2 regions of the Streptomyces sp. NPDC107581 genome follow, and region 2 is predicted to be linked to the other one. Evidence: riboswitches for the same ligand, from Rfam matches in the RefSeq annotation. Region 2 holds a riboswitch; the other holds the start of a gene.
What was found. A riboswitch is a leader RNA that binds a small molecule or an ion and turns the genes downstream of it on or off. The one in region 2 is predicted to bind glycine.
Positions count from the first base shown of each region.

Region 1: it holds a riboswitch for glycine, as region 2 does, so the genes downstream of both, gcvP (aminomethyl-transferring glycine dehydrogenase) here and gcvT (glycine cleavage system aminomethyltransferase GcvT) in region 2, are expected to answer to the same signal.

Region 1 is NZ_JBVKBH010000004.1:682,224-692,461, forward strand. Features, by position in the region: gene modB (molybdate ABC transporter permease subunit) at 1-35, shown strand, start outside; gene ACZ7P3_RS13310 (ABC transporter ATP-binding protein) at 148-1,239, shown strand; gene ACZ7P3_RS13315 (TOBE domain-containing protein) at 1,268-1,687, shown strand; gene gcvP (aminomethyl-transferring glycine dehydrogenase) at 1,741-4,626, opposite strand; glycine riboswitch at 4,801-4,895, opposite strand; gene ACZ7P3_RS13325 (PRC-barrel domain-containing protein) at 5,015-5,383, shown strand; gene ACZ7P3_RS13330 (DNA polymerase IV) at 5,608-6,960, opposite strand; gene ACZ7P3_RS13335 (MerR family transcriptional regulator) at 7,119-7,763, opposite strand; gene ACZ7P3_RS13340 (bifunctional nuclease family protein) at 8,027-8,500, opposite strand; gene ftsR (transcriptional regulator FtsR) at 8,586-9,323, opposite strand; gene ACZ7P3_RS13350 (FHA domain-containing protein) at 9,362-10,192, opposite strand.
Region 2 is NZ_JBVKBH010000024.1:40,605-50,842, reverse strand. Features, by position in the region: gene ACZ7P3_RS39370 (L-serine ammonia-lyase) at 1-1, opposite strand, end outside; gene glyA (serine hydroxymethyltransferase) at 110-1,387, opposite strand; gene gcvH (glycine cleavage system protein GcvH) at 1,402-1,782, opposite strand; gene gcvT (glycine cleavage system aminomethyltransferase GcvT) at 1,909-3,036, opposite strand; glycine riboswitch at 3,080-3,192, opposite strand; glycine riboswitch at 3,193-3,290, opposite strand; gene ACZ7P3_RS39350 (AAA family ATPase) at 3,468-4,145, shown strand; gene ACZ7P3_RS39345 (enhanced serine sensitivity protein SseB) at 4,456-5,250, shown strand; gene ACZ7P3_RS39340 (enhanced serine sensitivity protein SseB C-terminal domain-containing protein) at 5,441-6,226, shown strand; gene ACZ7P3_RS39335 (ABC transporter permease) at 6,578-7,573, shown strand; gene ACZ7P3_RS39330 (ABC transporter substrate-binding protein) at 7,628-9,382, shown strand; gene ACZ7P3_RS39325 (ABC transporter permease) at 9,455-10,238, shown strand, end outside.

The DNA of each region.
Region 1 (10,238 bases), on a different contig from region 2:
CGGGACTGCGCGACCGGTGGCTGACCGGCTCCTGACGGCCGGACGCGCATGGGGGACCATCGGACGTGTACGACGGCACACCGCCCCGCCGACCACGCTGTACGACCAGACCACGCCCCCGACGAGACCCCGCTGGACGTTCCCTTCATGACCGACATCGACGCCCCCGAGGCGGACCTCGCGCCCAAGGCCGTGGGCGAGCAGGGGCTGGACGCCCACCTCGTCGTGGTCCAGGGCTCCTTCCGGCTCGACGTCCGGCTGGCCGCCGCACCCGGGGACGTCGTCGCGCTCCTCGGTCCGAACGGCGCCGGCAAGACCACCGCGCTGCGCGCCCTCGCCGGTCTGGTCCCCCTCAGCGACGGCCATCTGCGGCTGGACGGCGCCTCCCTGGAACACATCCCGCCGGAGTCCCGCCCGGTCGGCGTCGTGTTCCAGGACTATCTGCTCTTCCCGCACCTGTCCGCCCTGGACAACGTGGCCTTCGGGCCGCGCTGCCAGGGCTCCACCAAGGCCGAGGCCCGCGCGCAGGCCGCGGCCTGGCTGGACCGGATGGGCCTCGCCGAGCACGCCGGCGCCAAGCCCCGCCGTCTCTCCGGCGGCCAGGCCCAGCGCGTAGCGCTCGCCCGCGCGCTCGCCACCCGGCCCCGGCTGCTGCTCCTGGACGAGCCGCTCGCGGCCCTGGACGCCCGCACCCGGCTGGAGGTGCGCGCCCAGCTCCGCCGCCATCTGGCCGAGTTCGAGGCGGTCGCCGTTCTGGTCACACACGATCCGCTCGACGCCATGGTGCTCGCCGACCGGCTGGTGGTCGTCGAGCACGGCCGGGTCGTCCAGGAGGGCGCTCCGTCCGAGATCGCCCGCCGCCCGCGTACCGACTACATCGCCCAGCTGGTCGGCCTCAACCTCTACCGGGGAGTGGCCGAGGGGCACACCGTACGACTCGGGGCGGGGCCGTCGATCACGACCACGGAGGACCTGACCGGGCCGGTCTTCGTGGCGTTCCCGCCGGTCGCCGTCACCCTCTTCCGGGACCGGCCCACCGGCAGCAGCGCCCGCAACCTGTGGCGCTGTGAGGTCGCGGGGCTCGAGACCCACGGCGACCAGATCCGCGCCGACCTCACCGGCGAGCTGTCCCTGGCCGCCGATCTCACCACGGTTGCCGCGGCCGAGCTGGACCTGCACCCGGGCGCAGCTGTCTGGGCGACGGTGAAGGCGACCCAGACGCACGCATACCCTGCCTGAACGGACACGCGCTCTACCGTGGGTGCCCATGACACTGAGCATCCGCAACCAGCTCCCCGGCACCGTCACCGAGGTCCGCCCCGGCGAGGTCATGGCCACGGTCAGGCTCCGTCTGGACGGCGGGCAGGAGCTCATGGCGGCCATCACCACGGAGGCCGTCGAGCAGCTCGGCCTCGCCCCGGACTCGCGTGTCCGCGCGCTGGTGAAGTCGACGGAGATCTCCCTCGCCACGAGCGGGGTCGACGGCGTGTCCATCCGCAACCGGCTGCCCGGCGCGATCGTCCATCTCGTCCTCGGCGGAGCCATGGCCTCCGTGAAGATCTCCGTGGCCGGCGGCGAACTCACGGCGGTGATCACCAAGGACGCCGCCGAGGCCCTCGGCCTCTTCGTGGGCTCGGACGTGATCGCGCTGATCAAGTCGACCGAAGTCGCGCTGGCAACGGCGTAGAGCATGCGTGAGGGCCCCCGCCCGTGCCCGGACGGGGGCCCTCACGCACTCACTCAGTCCTCGTACGCGTCCAGCGGCGGGCAGGAGCAGACCAGGTTGCGGTCGCCGAAGGCCTGGTCGATGCGGCGCACCGGCGGCCAGTACTTGTCGGCGGCCGAGACCCCGGCCGGGAAGACGGCCTCCTCGCGGGTGTAGGCGTGCTTCCACTCACCGCCGAGCGCGGCGGCGGTGTGCGGCGCGCCGGCCAGCGGGTTGTCCTCGGCGGGCCACTCGCCGGAGCCGACCTTCTCGATCTCGGCGCGAACGGCGATCATCGCGTCGCAGAAACGGTCCAGCTCGGCCAGGTCCTCGGACTCGGTCGGCTCGATCATCAGCGTGCCGGCCACCGGGAAGGACATGGTCGGCGCGTGGAAGCCGTAGTCGATGAGCCGCTTGGCGACATCGTCCACGCTCACGCCGGTCGCCTTGGTCAGCGGGCGCAGGTCGATGATGCACTCGTGCGCGACCAGGTTGCCGGGGCCGGTGTAGAGCACCGGGTAGTGCGGCTCCAGGCGCTTGGCGATGTAGTTCGCGGAGAGCACGGCCACCTGGGTGGCGCGCTTGAGGCCCTCGCCGCCCATCAGACGGACGTACGCCCACGAGATGGGCAGGATGCCCGCGCTGCCCCACGGCGCCGCCGAGATCGGGCCGACGCCCGTCTCCGGACCGGCCGCCGGCTGCAGCGGGTGGTTGGGCAGGTACGGCGCCAGGTGCGCGCGGACCGCGACCGGGCCGACGCCGGGGCCGCCGCCGCCGTGCGGGATGCAGAAGGTCTTGTGCAGGTTCAGGTGCGAGACGTCACCGCCGAAGTGGCCCGGCTTGGCGAGGCCGACCAGGGCGTTGAGGTTGGCGCCGTCGACGTACACCTGGCCGCCCGCCTCGTGCACCTGGGCGCAGATGTCGGCGACGTGCTCCTCGAAGACGCCGTGCGTCGACGGGTACGTGATCATCAGCACCGCCAGCTCGTCGCGGTGCTGCTCGATCTTGGCCCGCAGGTCCTCGACGTCGATCTCGCCGTCCTCGGCGGTCTTCACGACGACGACCTTCATCCCGGCCATCACGGCGCTGGCGGCGTTGGTGCCGTGCGCGGAGGACGGGATCAGGCACACCGTGCGCTGCTCGTCGCCGTTGGCCCGGTGGTAGCCGCGCACGGCCAGCAGACCGGCCAGCTCGCCCTGCGAACCCGCGTTCGGCTGGAGCGAGACCTTGTCGTAGCCGGTGACCTCGGCGAGACGCTCCTCCAGCTCGCGGATGAGCGTGAGGTAGCCCTCGGCCTGCTCGGCGGGGACGAAGGGGTGCAGCTGGCCGAACTCGGGCCAGGTGACCGGCTCCATCTCGGTGGTCGCGTTGAGCTTCATGGTGCAGGAGCCCAGCGGGATCATGCCGCGGTCGAGCGCGTAGTCGCGGTCGGCGAGCTTGCGCAGGTAGCGCAGCATCGCGGTCTCGGAGCGGTGGTCGTGGAAGACCGGGTGGGCGAGGAAGTCGTCGGAGCGGAGCAGGCCCTCGGGCAGGGTGTCCGCGGCCGTCACGTCCAGCGCCTCGATGTCGCCCGCGACACCGAAGGCGGCGAAGACGGCGTCCAGCTGGGCGCGGTTGGTGGTCTCGTCGCAGGCGAGGGAGACGTGGTCGGCGTCGACCAGGCGCAGGTTGACACCGCCCGCGCAGGCCGCGGCGACGATCTCGGCGGCCTTGCCGGGCACGCGCGCGGTGAGGGTGTCGAAGTAGGCGCCGTGGACGATCTCGACACCGCCGGCCTTCAGGCCCTCGGCGAGGATCGTGGCGTAGCGGTGGGTGCGGCGGGCGATGGCCCGCAGGCCCTCGGGGCCGTGGTAGACGGCGTACATGCCGGCCATCACGGCGAGCAGCACCTGCGCCGTGCAGATGTTGCTGGTGGCTTTCTCGCGGCGGATGTGCTGCTCACGGGTCTGCAGCGCGAGGCGGTAGGCCTTGTGCCCGTCGGCGTCGACGGAGACGCCGACGAGACGGCCGGGCAGGCTGCGCGCGAACTTCTCGTGCACCGCCATGTAGCCCGCGTGCGGCCCGCCGAAGCCCATCGGCACACCGAAGCGCTGGGTGGTGCCCACGGCGATGTCCGCGCCCAGCTCGCCCGGCGAGGTCAGCAGGGTGAGCGCGAGCAGGTCGGCGGCGACGGTGACGAGGGCGCCCAGCTCGTGCGCCTGGTCGATGACCGGCTTGAGGTCGCGTACGGCGCCGGAGGCGCCCGGGTACTGGATCAGCACGCCGTTGATCTCGCGCGCGGCGATGTCGGCCGGAATGCCGTCGCTGAGGTCGGCCACGACGACCTCGACACCGGTCGGCTCCGCACGCGTCTCGATGACGGCGATGGTCTGCGGCAGCGCGTCCGCGTCGACCAGGAAGATGCCCTTCTTGTTCTTGCCCATGCGCCGGGACAGCGACATCGCCTCGGCGGCCGCGGTGCCCTCGTCCAGCAGGGAGGCGCCGGAGGTGGGCAGGCCGGTGAGCTCGGCGACCATCGTCTGGAAGTTCAGCAGGGCCTCCAGGCGGCCCTGAGAGATCTCCGGCTGGTACGGCGTGTAGGCCGTGTACCAGGACGGGTTCTCCATGACGTTGCGCAGGATGACCGGCGGGGTGAAGGTGCCGTGGTAGCCGAGCCCGATCATCGAGCCGAGGACCTGGTTGCGGTCGGCGAGCGAGCGCAGCTCGGCGAGCACCTCGGCCTCGGTGCGGGCGCCCGGCAGGTCCAGGGCGTCCGCGTTCTTGATCACGTCCGGGACCGCGGCGGCGGTCAGCTCGTCGAGCGAGCCGTAGCCGACGTGCGCGAGCATCTTGGCCCGCGCCTCCTGGTCGGGCCCGATGTGGCGCTGTTCGAAGGGGATGCCCGCTTCGAGCTCGGAGAGCGGAATGCGATGGGCGGTCATTGCGGAGGCCTCCTGGTCTGACGCGACCTTCGAGGGGCACCACGGCGCGGTTACCCCGACGGCCTCCCCCTCTGTCATCTCAACCTGAGAGTTTCACCGGGCGCCCGTGGGTCCCGGCTTTCACCGTCGGTGAGGGCGGGTGCCGTCGACACTCGCCCTGCTTTCCAGAGTGACCTCGTCCGTGCGGTACGTGAGCCTGAGAGATTCCGGGGAGGATTTGCTCCTTCGGCGCCTCCGAGGTGGTCGGAGGACTCTCCCGCACGGGGTCAGCAGCCGCTGTCAGCGTACCAGCGAGGTCAACGCCCGAGCCCTCGAGTGGCCGCCTCCTTGAATGTGCTCTTTTGTAGTGCTTACGGATGAGTTGCGACCAAGTGGAGGGAGAGGGACCGTGCAGACCGACATCGATCCGCGCAACCTGATCGGCCGCAAGGCGTTCGACCGCAGTGGCACCAAGATCGGCACCGTCGACGAGGTGTACCTCGACGACGCGACGGGAGTGCCGGAGTGGGCGGCCATACGCACCGGCCTGTTCTCCCGGGACGCCTTCGTCCCCCTGGAGCCGAGCGAACTGGTCGAGGGCGCCCTCCAGGTCCCCTACGACCGCGCGCTCATCAAGGACGCCCCCGACTTCGGCGTGGGCCGTCACCTCTCTCCCGAGCAGGAACTCCAGCTCTACCACCACTACGGCCTGGACGTGGCCCCGCCACCCCTCCCGGACCACGACTTCGGCAAACTGGCAGGCACCGAGGAAACCTGAGATCCCCCCACGACCGCCCCTCCAGGGGCAGCGGGAAGCTGCGCAAACACCACAACGAACCCCACCCCACACACGAACCAGCACCCCCGCCCCCAGGGGCGCGGGGAGCTGCGCAAAACCACAGCCAACCCGCACCCCACACACCAACCAGCACCCCCACCCACCCCAGGGGCGCGAGGAACCGCGCAAAACCACAGCCAACCCGCACCCCGCAGCGAACGGGACTACAGCTCGGCGTCCACCCCACCCGGCACCAACGGCAGCGGCTCCGCCAACTCCAGCTCAGGGTCCTCCACCCGAAACGTACGCACCCGCCCCGGCCCGGACTGCGGCGTCTCGAAGCGCACGGTGACCCGCCCCAGGCCACTGCCCTGCACCCAGCCGTGCCCGTACTCGGCATGCCGCACATCGTGCCCGGCACGCCAGTGCCGCTCCGCGGGCTCCGGCTGCTCAACGGCCTCGGGCACGGCCTCCTCCGGCGCCTGCGCGGATGCGGACCGCTCGCCCGCCGCCTGCGCGAACAGGTCCTCCTGGGTGTAGTCGGCGAGCCCGGAGACCCCCACACCGAGCAGCCGCACCCCGCCCGTGGTGTCGACGGACTCCAGCAGCCGCGCCGCCGCCTCCCGGATCACCGCGGGGTCGTCCGTGGGGCCCCTGAGCGTCTCGGAGCGGGTCAGCGTCGAGAAGTCGTATCGTCGCACCTTCAGCACGATGGTCCGCCCGGACAGTCCCGCCTCGCGCAGCCGGCGCACGCACCGGTCGGCGAGCCGCTGCACCTCCAGCCCCACCCTCAGCCGGTCGTGGATGTCCACGTCATAGGTGTCCTCGACCGATACCGACTTGGTCTCCCGCTCGGCCACCACGGGCCGGTCGTCACGCGCCAGCGCCATGGCGTGCAGCGCATGCCCGTGCGCCTTGCCCAGCAGCCGTACGAGTTCGTCCTCGCCCGCCTCGGCCAGCTCCTCGACCGTGGTGATCCCGGCCCGCCGCAAGTGGTCCCCGGTGGCCGGTCCGATACCGGGCAGGGTCCGCACCGGCAGGGGTCCCAGCAGCGCCCGCTCGGTCCCGGGCTCGATGAGCACGAGTCCGTCGGGCTTGGCCTGCTCCGAGGCGATCTTCGCGAGCATCTTGGAGGCGGCCAGCCCCACCGACCCCGTGAGGCCCGTGAGTGCCCGTATGTCGCCGCGCAGCCTGACTCCGACCAGGCGGGCCGACTCCTCGTCCCAGGCGGCTCCTGTGGCCTCCAGATCCACGAACGCCTCGTCCAGGCTCAGCGGCTCCACCAGCGGCGAGAGCTCCTGCAGCAGCGCCATCACCTGCTCGCTGACCGACCGGTACAGGGCGAAGCGCGGCACCAGGTAGGCGGCGTTCGGCGCCAGCCGACGGGCCTGGGCCATCGGCATCGCCGAATGGACTCCGAACACCCGTGCCTCGTAGGACGCCGTGGCCACCACCCCGCGCGGCCCCAGTCCGCCCACGACGACGGCCTTCCCACGCAGGCTCGGCTTGGATGCCTGCTCCACCGAGGCGTAGAAGGCATCCATGTCGAGATGCAGGATCGTGGGCGCGTTTCTCACATCTCCGATGCTGCACCACGCCACTGACAATGGACCGGCACGGAGCGGCCCGGAACAGGGCTCCGACGCCCGGACGGCCCCATGAGGGCGGCAGCCGCGTTCAGGACGCTCCGGGTGCGGGCCCCGCGTTCAGGACGCCCCGGGTGCGGGCCCCGCGTTCAGACGGCCCGGTTGCGGCGCCGTGCCAGTTCGTCGGCGGGATTGTGCCCGACCAGCGTCTCACCGGTGTCGATGCGCTCGCCGTGCAGCTGGGAGAGCGCGCTTTCCACGTCCCGCCAGACCACGCCGACGGCGATCCCGAAGATGCCCTGACCGCCCTGGAGCAGGGCGTGGACCTCGTCGGGCGAGGTGCACTCGTACACCGTGGCACCGTCGCTCATGAGGGTCATCCGCTCCAGGTCGCGGAAACCGCGTTCCCTGAGGTGCTGCACGGTCGTGCGGATGTTCTGCAGCGAGACCCCGGTGTCCAGGAACCGCTTCACGATCTTCAGGACGACGATGTCCCGGAAGCTGTAGAGGCGCTGGGTGCCCGACCCGTAGGCGGGCCGCACGCTGGGCTCGACGAGACCGGTGCGGGCCCAGTAGTCGAGCTGCCGGTAGGTGATGCCGGCGGCCGCGCAGGCCGTGGGCCCGCGGTAGCCGATCTCTTCGGACGTCATCGCCGCCGCCCCTCCGCCGTTCGGCACCGCCGTCGGTCGCTGCTGGGCGTGATCGGCCGCGCTGCTGTGAAGCGGGTACGGACCACTGTCCCCGAGACCGCGTCCGGGGGCACCCCCAACCGTACCGTCGCCGCTGGTTCTCACGCCGACCTCCGTCCTTGACCTGCCTTCTCGACGGTAGGCAGTCACCAGGGGTGCGTCAACGATCGCCACACTCGGCACGCCGAGTGATAATCACCCCAGGAGTGGTTTCCCGTGCCCCACCGCGGGGAAAGGCTAGCCGAATGCTTTCGCGGGAGACCGTAGGACGCTCTCAATGGCCGGTGGCAATTGCCATGGCGCCGGAGGCGTCGACGTACCGCCGTCCGGCCGGTCACGGCCCCTCGGACCGCCCGGCCGGACCCGCCTCACTGACTGCTGGTGCCGAAGTCCTCGGGCGAGATCTGGTCGAGGAACTCGCGGAACTTCTCCACCTCGTCCTCCTGCTCGTCCGGAATCGCGATGCCGGCGTCGTCCAGCACCGTGTCGCTGCCGTAGATCGGCGTTCCGGTCCGCAGGGCGAGCGCTATGGCGTCGGAGGGACGGGCACTCACCTCGACCCCGCTGGCGAAGACCAGCTCCGCATAGAAGACGCCCTCACGCAGATCCGTGATGCGTACTTCGGTCAGCTCCTGGCCGACGGCCTCCAGCACGTCCTTGAACAGGTCGTGGGTCAGCGGTCGCGCGGGGGCCATGCCCTGCTGGGCGAAGGCGATCGCCGTCGCCTCCCCCGGCCCGATCCAGATGGGGAGGTAACGGTCGCCTCCCACTTCGCGCAGGAGCACGATCGGTTGGTTGGAGGGCATTTCGACCCGGACACCTACGACATCGAGCTCGTTCACACAGCAACCCTAGGCCGTGCCCGGGACGTTTGGGTAGTCGGGCCGGGAACAGGTGCCCGATCCGGCCGACCGCTCGCCCCGCCGCTCAGGGCAGCCGTACGCCCAGTGCGGTCTGTACCAGTGCAGCGTGCAGCTTCACCGTGAGCTGCGCCAGCTCCTTCGTACGGTCCTCTGCGTGGGCCCTGGTCTGCGGGTTGCGGTGACGCTTGAGGGGGGCCACCACCTGGTCCACGAGCCCCGCCTCACGGTCGGCCGCGGCCTTCATCACCCGCAGGTGGCGCGGCTCGATCCCGAACCGGCCCAGCTCGGCGACGAGCGCGACCACGGTGACGGCCTCGGCGTCGTACGCACCGTCCTCCAGGGGAGCGACGAGCCCGTACGACGCCCACTCCTCGAGTTCACCCTCGTCGATGCCGGCGGCGGCCAGCAGCTCGGCCCTGCCGACCCGGGCGACCGTGGGCCGCTCGGCCGGCTCCGGCGCCTCCGCCCCGGTGCGCTGGCGGCCCACCACGGGCAGCTGGACGGCCTCGCCCCGCTCCATGGCCGCCAGGTGCTCGCGGATCACCTTGAGCGGCAGATAGTGGTCCCGCTGCATCCTCAGGACGTGACCGAGGCGCTCGACGTCCCCGGCACTGAACTTGCGGTACCCCGACGGGGTCCGCCGCGGCTCGATGAGCCCCTCCGACTCCAGGAAGCGGATCTTGGAGATGGTGACTTCGGGGAACTCGTCGCGCAGCGCGTTCAGCACCGTGCCGATGCTCATCAGCCCACTGTCCGCGGCGGCGGCACCGCTTCGGGCACCGCCGCTCGGTGTTTGAAGCATGGACCTTCCCTGGGGTCCCCCGGACGGGATCCGGGGGGTCAGATGCCCTGCCGGCTCGCGTAGAAGACCAGCCGGTACTTGCCGATCTGCACCTCGTCACCGTTCGAGAGAGGGACCTGGTCGATCCGCTCACGGTTGACGTACGTACCGTTCAGGCTGCCGACGTCGGCCACCGTGAACGAGCCGTCCGGGGAGCGCCGGAATTCCACGTGGCGCCGCGAGACCGTGACGTCGTCCAGGAAGATGTCGCTCTGCGGATGGCGGCCGGCCGTGGTCAGGTCGCTGTCCAGCAGGAAGCGGCTGCCCGAGTTCGGCCCCCGGCGCACCACCAGCAGCGCCGAGCCCAGCGGCAGCGCGTCGACCGCGGCCTGCGCCTCGGGCGAGAGCATCGGCACCTGGGTCTGCCCGGTCACCTCGGCGTCGTAGGCCTCGAGACCCGAGATGGAGATCGTGGACGTCGTCTCCGAGGCGCGCTCCGGCGCCACCCCGGCGCGCAGCGGCGCGCCGCAGTTGGAGCAGAACCGGGCGCTCTCCGCGTTGCGGTTACCGCACCTCGTACATACCAGGACCGACATGGACGGATCCTCCTGCCGCGACTGTCCCGACGGGGCATTGGACGCGTACGGGCCGGAGGCAAACCCTCCACCCGCACCTGAGGTTGACGGTTGCCCGAAACCTATGCCGCCGGACTGTGCAGGGTCAACAGACGCCGCGCCCTGACCTCCGGAAATGTCACCGCCCGGACCAGCGACCTGGTCACGGAACAGCGGGCGCTGACCCTCTGCGTCAGGCTGTGCGCGATGGCGAGCGGTCGCATTGTCGCTGCCCTCTCGCGCGCTCTTGCCGAACAACTTCGCAAACAACTTCACGGGCGATTCCCCTTGACCGAAACAGACCCGCCCGTGGGGCAGGACG
Region 2 (10,238 bases):
CGGGAACTCCTCAATACGGGGGTGGTGCTGGGGTGGGGCGGGGTGGTGCCGGGGTGGGGCACCGCGCGCGCTGTTCCTCCAGTGTGCGCGGTGCCCCGTAAAAGGTGACTTACTTGTTCAGACCCGGGTACAGCGGGTGCTTGTCGGCCAGGGCCTTCACCCGGGCCTTCAGGGCCTCCGCCTCGGCCTCACCGAAGGGCGAGGGCGCCGTGAGCGTCTCGGCGATCACGTCCGCGACCTCGGCGAAGTCCTCGGCGGTGAAGCCGCGGGTCGCGAGGGCGGGCGTGCCGATCCGCAGGCCCGAGGTGACCATCGGGGGGCGCGGGTCGTTCGGGACGGCGTTGCGGTTGACCGTGATGCCGACCTCGTGGAGACGGTCCTCGGCCTGCTGCCCGTCCAGCTCGGACTCGCGCAGGTCGACCAGGATCAGGTGCACGTCCGTGCCGCCGGACAGGACGTTCACGCCGGCCGCGCGGGCGTCGGCGGCGGTCAGCCGCTCGGCGAGGATCCGCGCGCCCTCCACCGTACGGCGCTGGCGCTCCTTGAAGTCCTCGCTCGCCGCGACCTTGAAGGAGACCGCCTTGGCCGCGATCACGTGCTCCAGGGGGCCGCCCTGGAAGCCCGGGAAGACGGACGAGTTCAGCTTCTTCGCGAAGTCCTTCTTCGCGAGGATGATGCCGCCGCGCGGGCCGCCCAGCGTCTTGTGGGTGGTGGAGGTGACGACGTGCGCGTGCTCCACCGGGTTCGGGTGCAGACCCGCCGCGACCAGGCCCGCGAAGTGCGCCATGTCGACCCACAGGTACGCCTCGACCTCGTCGGCGATCCGGCGGAACTCGGCGAAGTCCAGCTGCCGCGGGTACGCCGACCAGCCCGCGATGATCACCTTCGGGCGGTGCTCCTTGGCGAGCCGCTCGACCTCGGCCATGTCGACCAGGCCGGCGTCGTCCACGTGGTAGGCGACCACGTTGAACTGCTTGCCGGAGAAGTTCAGCCGCATCCCGTGGGTCAGGTGGCCGCCGTGCGCCAGGTCCAGGCCGAGGATGGTGTCCCCGGGCTGGGCCAGCGCGAACAGCGCGGCCTGGTTCGCGGAGGCGCCGGAGTGGGGCTGCACATTGGCGTACTCGGCGCCGAACAGCTCCTTGATCCGGTCGATGGCGATCTGCTCGGCGACGTCGACGTGCTCGCAGCCGCCGTAGTAGCGGCGGCCAGGGTAGCCCTCGGCGTACTTGTTGGTGAGGACCGAGCCCTGGGCCTCCATCACCGCGAGCGGCGCGAAGTTCTCGGAGGCGATCATCTCCAGCGTGGACTGCTGGCGGTGCAGCTCGGCGTCGACCGCGGCGGCGATCTCCGGGTCCAGCTCGTGCAGGGGCGTGTTCAGGACAGTCATACGGCTACGACTCCTCAGCCGGCGTTCTGGGCGGTGTACTCGTCGGCGGAGAGCAGCTCGGCCGGCTCCTCGGTGACGCGAACCTTGAACAGCCAGCCGCCCTCGAAGGGGGCGGAGTTCACCAGCGACGGGTCGTCGACGACGTCCTGGTTGGCCTCGACGATCTCACCGGTGACCGGGGAGTACAGGTCGGAGACCGACTTGGTCGACTCCAGCTCGCCGCAGGTCTCGCCCGCGGTCACCGTGTCGCCGACCTCGGGGAGCTGGGCGTAGACCACATCGCCGAGCGCGTTGGCCGCGAACTCGGTGATGCCGACCGTCGCGACGCCGTTCTCGTCGGCGGCCGACAGCCACTCGTGCTCCTTGCTGTAGCGCAGCTGCTGGGGGTTGCTCATGGCCTGAATTCTCCTGTACGCGCGGGAGTGCTGATGAAAGGGGATGAAGGGGAGACCGCTGGACCTGCTGGTGAGCAGGTGAAATGTGCGCAGCGTCACGTACTCGGTACGGACCGCGCCCAGTGTCTACTTCTGGCGCTTGTAGAAGGGCAGCGCCACGACCTCGTGCGGCTCGTGGCTGCCCCGGATGTCCACGCCGACGCCCTCGGTGCCCGGCGCCGCGTGCGCGGCGTCGACGTAGGCCATGGCGATCGGCTTGCCCAGGGTGGGGGAGGGGGCACCGGAGGTGACCTCGCCGATGACCTGGCCCGCCACGACGACGGGGAACCCGGCGCGCGGCACCCGGCGGCCCTCGGCGATCAGTCCGACGAGTACCCGCGGCGGGTTCTGCTCGGCCCTGGCGGCGGCCTCGGTGAGCGCCTCGCGGCCCACGAAGTCGCCCTCCTTCTCGAACTTCACCACCCGGCCGAGCCCGGCGTCGAAGGGAGTGAGCGAGGTGGTCAGCTCGTGCCCGTACAGCGGCATGCCCGCCTCCAGGCGCAGGGTGTCCCGGCAGGACAGACCGCACGGCACCAGGCCGACGCCCTCGCCGGCCCCGGTCAGCGCCTGCCACAGCTCGACGGCGTGCTCCGGCTTCACGAACAGCTCGAAGCCGTCCTCGCCGGTGTAGCCGGTGCGCGCGATCAGCGCGGGGACGCCGGCGACCGTGCCGGGCAGGCCCGCGTAGTACTTGAGACCGTCCAGGTCGGCGTCGGTGAGGGACTTCAGGATGCCGGGGGACTCGGGGCCCTGGACCGCGATCAGCGCATAGGCGTCACGGTCGTCGCGGACCTCGGCGTCGAAGCCGGCGGCGCGCTCGCTCAGCGCGTCCAGCACCACCTGGGCGTTGGAGGCGTTGGCCACGACCATGTACTCGGTCTCGCCCAGCCGGTAGACGATCAGGTCGTCCAGGATGCCGCCGTCGGCCTGGCAGATCATGGTGTAGCGGGCGCGGCCGACGCCGACGGAGGCGATGTTGCCGACCAGGGCGTGGTTCAGCAGGGCGGCCGCCTGCGGTCCGGTCACGGTGATCTCGCCCATGTGGGAGAGGTCGAAGAGACCGGCCCTGGTCCTGACGGCCAGGTGCTCGTCGCGTTCGGAGCCGTAGCGCAGGGGCATGTCCCAGCCGGCGAAGTCGGTCATCGTCGCACCGAGCGAGCGATGCAGCGCGTCCAGCGCGGTGTGGCGCAGCTCAGTGGGTTCGGTACTGCTCATCGGTCGGTCGTCTCCCAGGGCAGGCATGACGGGCGAGGAACGTTCCTCCCCATCTGTCATCGGAACCTGAGAGGTTCGCCGAGACCGCCACAGGAACGATCACGGCTTGCACCTTGGGTGGAGCCACTGACACAGCGGCCCGCTTTTCAGATGTGCCTCGCCCGCGCGGTAACGGGGCCTGAGAGATTCAAGGGAGGGACTTGCTCCTTCGGCGCCCCAGTGAAGACTGCTGGGGACTCTCCCGCGCGGATTCAAGCGGCCGGTATGCAGTTGGCGGCCACATCATTGCACGCCGGACCCTCACCCGTCAGGGCCGCATCCGTAACCGACCTGTGGCACTGCGCGCACCCCGTCACTGGACACGGCGCATTACCTTCTCTTTACATTGGATGGGCAGAGGATTACCGAGTCCACAGGGGAGGACCATCACGGTGAACAGGACCACGGCCTACGCCGCCACCACCGGCATCGCGGTGCCCGAGCAGCCCTGCGCACCGGCTCGCGAACGCGGCGCCGAGCGCCCGGCTCCCGTCGTGCGCGACCTGCGCGACCGCACCGGCCACAGCCCGCACGCCCTGCTCTTCGGCGCCCGTGACCTGGTGGTCGTCACCGGCCTGCCCGGCAGCGGCAAGTCCACGCTGATGCAGCGTGCGGTGCGCGGCCACCGCATCGACTCCCAGGACACCCGCGACCGCTGGGCGGCCCGGCTGCCCCGCCTGCTGCCGTACGCCCTCTACCGCCCGCTGGTCCGCCTCGCCCACTACGCCGGACTGCGCCGCGCCCTGCGCACCGGCGAAGGGGTCGTCGTGCACGACTGCGGCACCCAGGCCTGGGTGCGCGCCTGGCTGGCCCGCGAGGCCCGGCGCCGCGGCGGCACCCTGCACCTGCTCCTGCTCGACGTGACGCCCCGAGCGGCCAGGGAAGGCCAGCGCGAGCGCGGCCGGGGCGTGTCCCGGTACGCCTTCCGCCGCCACCGGCGTACGGCCGCCCGGCTGCTCGGCGCGGTGGAGCGGGGCGAGCCGCCCGCCGGCTGCGGCTCCGCGGTGCTGCTGGACCGGGACGCGGCGGACGTCCTGAGCCGCATCGGCTTCGCCGGCCGACCGGTGTGAGGACCGAGTGGATGGGGGCCCGGTGGGGGCCTAGTGGATGAGGGCCTGGTGGGTGTGAGGACCGGCCCGGTGCGAGGGCCCGGCCGGTGCGCGGACCGGCCCGGTGCGACGGCCGGGCGGGGGCATCGGACAGAAGTAATCGGACAGAAGCCATCGGACAGAGGCAATCGGACAGAAGCCATCGGACAGAGGCAATCGGACAGAAGCCATCGGACTGAGGTCAGCTGACTGACGTCATCGGGCCGAGCGGTGTCACAGGCACCCGCTAGCCTTTGAATCACAGCAGCGGTTCCCGGCAGGCGGCAGGTAGATGGACTTCTCGGCGGCGGACTTTCCCGCGGACTTCCCGGCACAGACGCACCCCCACCCGCACGGCGGTTGGCCCGGCAATGAACTGGAGGAGGTGCTCTCGGCCTCCCTCGGCACACCCGCCGCGGGCGGCCGGATCATCGAGGTCCTGGGCCGGAGCTTCGTCTGGATCCCGCTGCCCAGCGGCGGCGGCCCGGACAGCGGCCCGCTGGACCTGCCCACCCTGGACATCGACGGCCAGGTCCACGTCCCGGTCTTCAGCTCCGAGGAGCAGCTCCGCCAGGTGGCCGGCTCCCACATGTCGTACACCATCGCCCCGGCGGTGGAGTTCGCCCGCGGTCTGCCCCCGCAGGCGGGCATCGCCGTGAACCCCGGCGGTGTGGTCGGTGTGCCGCTGCCGCCCGAGGCGGTGGCCGAGCTGTGCCGCGCGGGCCGCACCCCGCTGGACGGCCCCGCCACGGGCGGCCGGGTCCGCCTCTTCGAGCCCGACTGGCAGGACGACCCGGTCGATTTCCTCTCCGCCGCCTCCGCGGAGTTCGCGGCGACGGGCGTGGTGGTCACCGCCCGGCGCTGCCTGGCCGTCATAGAAACGGCCGACCCGGTGATGTTCGTGGGCGTGGAGCTCTCCCAGTGGGAGGGCGACCTGCGGGCCCTTCCCCTGGAGGCGCTGGGTAAAGCCCTGGGCAAGATCCCGGTCCAGTGGCCGGTCAACCTCGTTCTGCTCGACGTGGCCCAGGACCCCGTGGCCGACTGGCTGAGGTCGAACGTGCGCCCCTTCTACGAGCACGGCCACTAGAACCCGACGCGGGGACAGCCCCCTTCAAGGGGCGCGGGCGACTGCGCGGCGAGCCACAACGCATCCGCACTCGCCGACGGACACGAGGCCCCGGGCCACTGGGCGCTTAAGCTGTGTCCGAACGCGGGGCAACAACACAGAAGGGGCGGTAAGACAGGTGAGCGCGAGCCCAAGCGGCAGCGTCGAGCACATGCTGCGCCAGGTCACCCCCGGGCGCTACGACGCCTACGAGGCACTGCTGCGCGCCCTCGCCACTCCTTCCTCCGGCCAGATCTGGATGCTCCTGTGGCACGGCCAGGCCGGCTCCCCGGACGCCCAGTACGGAAACATGGAGGTCGACGGCTCCAGCTACGCCCCCTGTGTGACCTCCGCCCAGGAGCTCTCGGCCAGTGGCTGGAACCGCTCCTACGAGGTGGTCGACGGACTCGACGTGGCCCGCACCCTCTATCCCGACCACTTCGGCCTCTGGCTCAACCCGCACGCCCCGGGCGGCGGCGTCGGCATCCCCTGGCTGGACCTGCGCCGCATCGCCACCGGCCTGGACCGCCAGCCCGCCGGCCCCCTGCGCCTGGCGGAACCCGGCATCGAGGTCGCGCAGTTCTACGCCCTGCTCGCGCAGAACGCCCACCGCACCCCGGCCCTGCGTTCCCTGCGCCGCGCCTGGGTGCAGCCCGCGCTCGGGGCGCCGTATCTCGCCATCGGCCTGGACGTGTACGACACCTCGCCGGCCGCGGTCGACTCGGTGCGCGCGATGATGCAGCAGTCCGTCGGCGCGGTCCCCGAGGGGCTGCCGGTCTCGACGGTCGCGATGACGGACGACTACGACCCGGTCGTGATGTGGATGCGGGTCAACGCCCGCCCGTTCTACGACCGCGAGGCCCATGCGGCCTCGCCCCAGCCACAGCTCCAGGCCCCGCCCCAGGTGCAGGCCCCGGCCGCCGGTTACGGCTACCCGCCCGTGCACGGCGGCTTCTGATCAACGGGCCCGATGAGCCCGCTGTTCGGCCCGGGCCGCAGAATGGATGGGCCCGACACGCTTCTGCGCGCGTAGACATCCGCCGTACGTCCCGAACCGTACACAATTCGGCGGTCTGTCCCAACTGGCCCACGTCCGGGAGTCGTTACCCACTGTTCGGATAACGGAATCCCCTGCACTGCATCACGGTTGCGCATACTTTCGCCGCCAGCTCTGGCGGGTGATCGCAACGACGCTGAAGACTCCCGACTCAAGACGCGAGGTGAAGACCTCGTGATCGTGGCAAGTCGACAAAGCCGCAAACCGCGGCAGGCGCAGGCCGGTCACCACCGGCGAGAGGGGTCGCTCACCGTGACCGCACCGATCGAGACCACCGGGGCAGCCGATGCACAGCCGGAGGCTGTGCTGGTGGGTGCCGACAAGGGGCAGATCGAGGGTCGTTCCCTGGGCCAGATCGCCTGGACCCGGTTCAAGCGGGACAGGGTCGCCGTCGTCGGCGGCGTGATCGTGATCCTGCTGATCCTCCTCGCGATCCTCTCGCGCCCCATCCAGGCCATGTTCGGCCTCGACCCCAACGCCTTCCACCAGGACCTGATCGTGCCCGACACCTCTCTGCCCAAGGGCGGCTGGGGCGGCATGAGCATGGATCACCCGCTGGGCGTGGACCCGAAGTTCGGCCGGGACATCGCCACCCGGATCCTGGAGGGCTCCTGGGTCTCGCTGGTCGTCGCCTTCGGCGCCACGATCCTGTCCAACGTGATCGGCGCGATCATGGGCGTGGTCGCGGGCTACTACGGCGGCCGGGTCGACTCGATCATCAGCCGGCTGATGGACATCTTCCTCGCCTTCCCCCTCCTGCTGTTCGCGATCGCCATCTCCGCCACCCTGCAGGGCGGCGCCTTCGGCCTCAACGGACTGCCGCTGCACCTGAGCGTGCTCATCTTCGTCATCGGCTTCTTCAACTGGCCCTATCTGGGCCGGATCGTGCGAGGCCAGACCCTCGCCCTGCGCGAGCGCGAGTTCGTGGACGCCGCCCGCGGCATGGGCGCCAAGGGCCCGTACATCCTCTTCCGCGAGCTGATGCCCAACCTGGTCGGCCCGATCATCGTCTACTCGACGCTGCTCATCCCGACCAACATCCTGTTCGAGGCCTCGCTGAGCTTCCTGGGTGTGGGCATCCAGCCCCCGCAGGCGTCCTGGGGCGGCATGCTCCGCGAAGCGGTCACCTACTACCAGGTCGATCCCCAGTACATGATCGTGCCGGGCCTCGCCATCTTCATCACCGTCCTGGCGTTCAATCTGCTCGGCGACGGTCTCCGCGACGCTCTCGACCCCCGCAGCCGCTAGGCAGCACCGAGAGACCACCCAGTTTTCCGATCAATGGAGGGGAAGCAGACCATCATGCGAAGGTCAGCGCTGGCCGCGGTCGCGGCCATCGGCTCCGCCAGCCTGCTGGTTGCAGGCTGCAGCAAGGCCGATGACAACAAGGACGGCAACACTCCGAAGGCGGCCGGTGCCAACGCGGCGACCACGGGTGTCGTCAATGCGTCCGACAAAAAGGGCGGCACGGTCACCTACGAGATGTCGGACGTGCCCGACTCGTTCGACCCGGGCAATACGTACTACGCGTACATGTACAACTTCAGCCGGCTCTACGCGCGCCCGCTGATGACGTTCCAGCCCGGCCCCGGCGAGAAGGGCAACACCCTTGTCCCGGACCTCGCCGCGAGCAAGGGCGTCCCGAGCGACGGCGGCAAGACCTGGACGTACAAGCTGCGTTCGGGCCTGAAGTACCAGGACGGCTCGGCGATCACGTCGAAGGACGTCAAGTACGCCGTCGAGCGGTCCAACTTCGCCCGTGACGTGCTCTCGCTCGGTCCGAACTACTTCCAGCAGTTCATGAAGGACGGCGACAAGTACAAGGGTCCGTACAAGGACAAGAGCGCCAAGGGCCTGTCCTCGATCGAGACGCCCGACGACACCACGATCGTCTTCCACCTGAACCGCGCCTTCCAGGAGTTCGACTACCTGGTCGCCGCGCCGCAGACGGCTCCGGTGCCGCAGGCCAAGGACGACGGCGTCGACTACGTCAAGCACATCGTGTCCTCGGGCTCGTACCAGTTCCAGAGCTACGAGGAGGGCAAGCAGGCCGTCCTCGTCCGCAACAAGAACTGGGACCCGAAGACCGACCCGCTGCGCAAGCAGCTGCCGGACAAGATCGTCGTCAACCTGAAGGTCAACCCGGAGACGATCGACAAGGACCTGCAGTCCGGCGACGCCACCGTCGACCTTGTCGGCGGCGGTGTCCAGGCCTCCACCCAGGCTCAGCTGATCAACTCGGCCGACGGCAAGGCCGCCACCGACAACACCTACGGTGGCCGCTTGGTCTACATGGCGATCAACACCAAGGTCGCCCCGTTCGACAAGGTCGAGTGCCGCAAGGCCGTGCAGTACGCCATCGACAAGGTCTCCGTGCAGACCGCCGAGGGCGGCCCGATCCGCGGTGAGATCGCCTCCACCGTTCTGCCGCCGGACATCACTGGCTACCAGAAGGCGGACGCCTACGCGACCAAGGGCAACAAGGGTGACGTCGCCAAGGCCAAGGAGCAGCTGAAGGCCTGCGGCAAGTCGTCGATCTCGACGAACATCTCGGCGCGCTCCGACCGCCCGCAGGAGATCGACGCGGCCACCGCGATCATCAACTCGCTGAAGAAGGTGGGCATCAACGCCACCCTGAAGCAGTACCCGCAGGGCAAGTACTTCACCGACTACGCGGGTGTGCCGAAGTTCACCGAGAAGCAGAACATCGGCCTGATCATGATGCAGTGGGGCGCCGACTGGCCCTCCGGCTACGGCTTCCTGCAGCAGATCCTGAACGGCAAGGCGATCAGCCAGTCCGGCAACACCAACCTGTCGCAGTACGACAACAAGAAGGTCAACGACCTGCTCGGCCAGGCCATTGGCACCGAGGACGTCGCCAAGCGCAACGAGCTGTACGCGCAGATCGACAAGCAGACGATGGACGACGCCGTCCTCGTGCCGCTGACCTACTTCAAGGTCCTGCTGTACCGCTCGCCATACGCCACCAACGTGGTCTCCACGGCCGCCTTCAGCGGTCAGTACGACTACCTCAACCTCGGCACCACGAAGAAGTAGCAGCCCCGGAAGGCAGGTGAAGGCATTGGTGCCCGCGGGCTACGCGGCCCGCGGGCACCAGCGCCGGTCCCCGTGATCTCGTACATCCTCCGCCGGACGTTCGCGGCAGTGATCCTGCTGCTCGTCGTCACCGCGGTCACCTTCGCCATCTTCTTCCTGCTGCCGCGACTCGCCGGCCAGACAGCGGATCAATTGGCGCAGCAGTACATCGGCAAGAGCCCGTCGAAGGCGGACATCGCCGCGGTCAAGCACAACCTCGGTCTGGACCAGCCCGTCTACGTCCAGTACTGGCACTTCATCAAGGGGATCGTGGCCGGCGCCACCTACGACCTCGGCCCCACCACGGTGCACTGCAACGCACCCTGCTTCGGCTACTCGTTCAAGACCCACCAGGCCGTCTGGCCGCAGCTCACCTCGCGCCTTCCGGTGACCCTCTCGCTGGCCGCGGGCGCCGCGGTGATGTGGCTGGTCTCGGGCGTGGTGATCGGCGTCATCTCCGCCCTGAAGCCGCGCTCGGTCTTCGACCGCACCTTCATGGGCGTCGCCCTCGCCGGTGTCTCCCTGCCCATGTTCTTCACGGGCAACCTGGCGATCCTGCTCTTCACCTACACCTGGCCGATCTTCGGCCGCACCTACGTCCCGCTCACCGAGAACCCCTCGGAATGGGCCAACACCCTCTTCCCCGCGTGGTGTTCGCTCGCGCTGCTGTACTCCGCCATCTACGCGCGGCTCACCCGCTCGGGCATGCTGGAGACGATGAACGAGGACTTCATCCGCACGGCCCGTGCCAAGGGCCTGCGCGAGCGGAAGGTCGTGGTCCGGCACGGACTGCGCGCCGCGCTCACCCCGATCATCA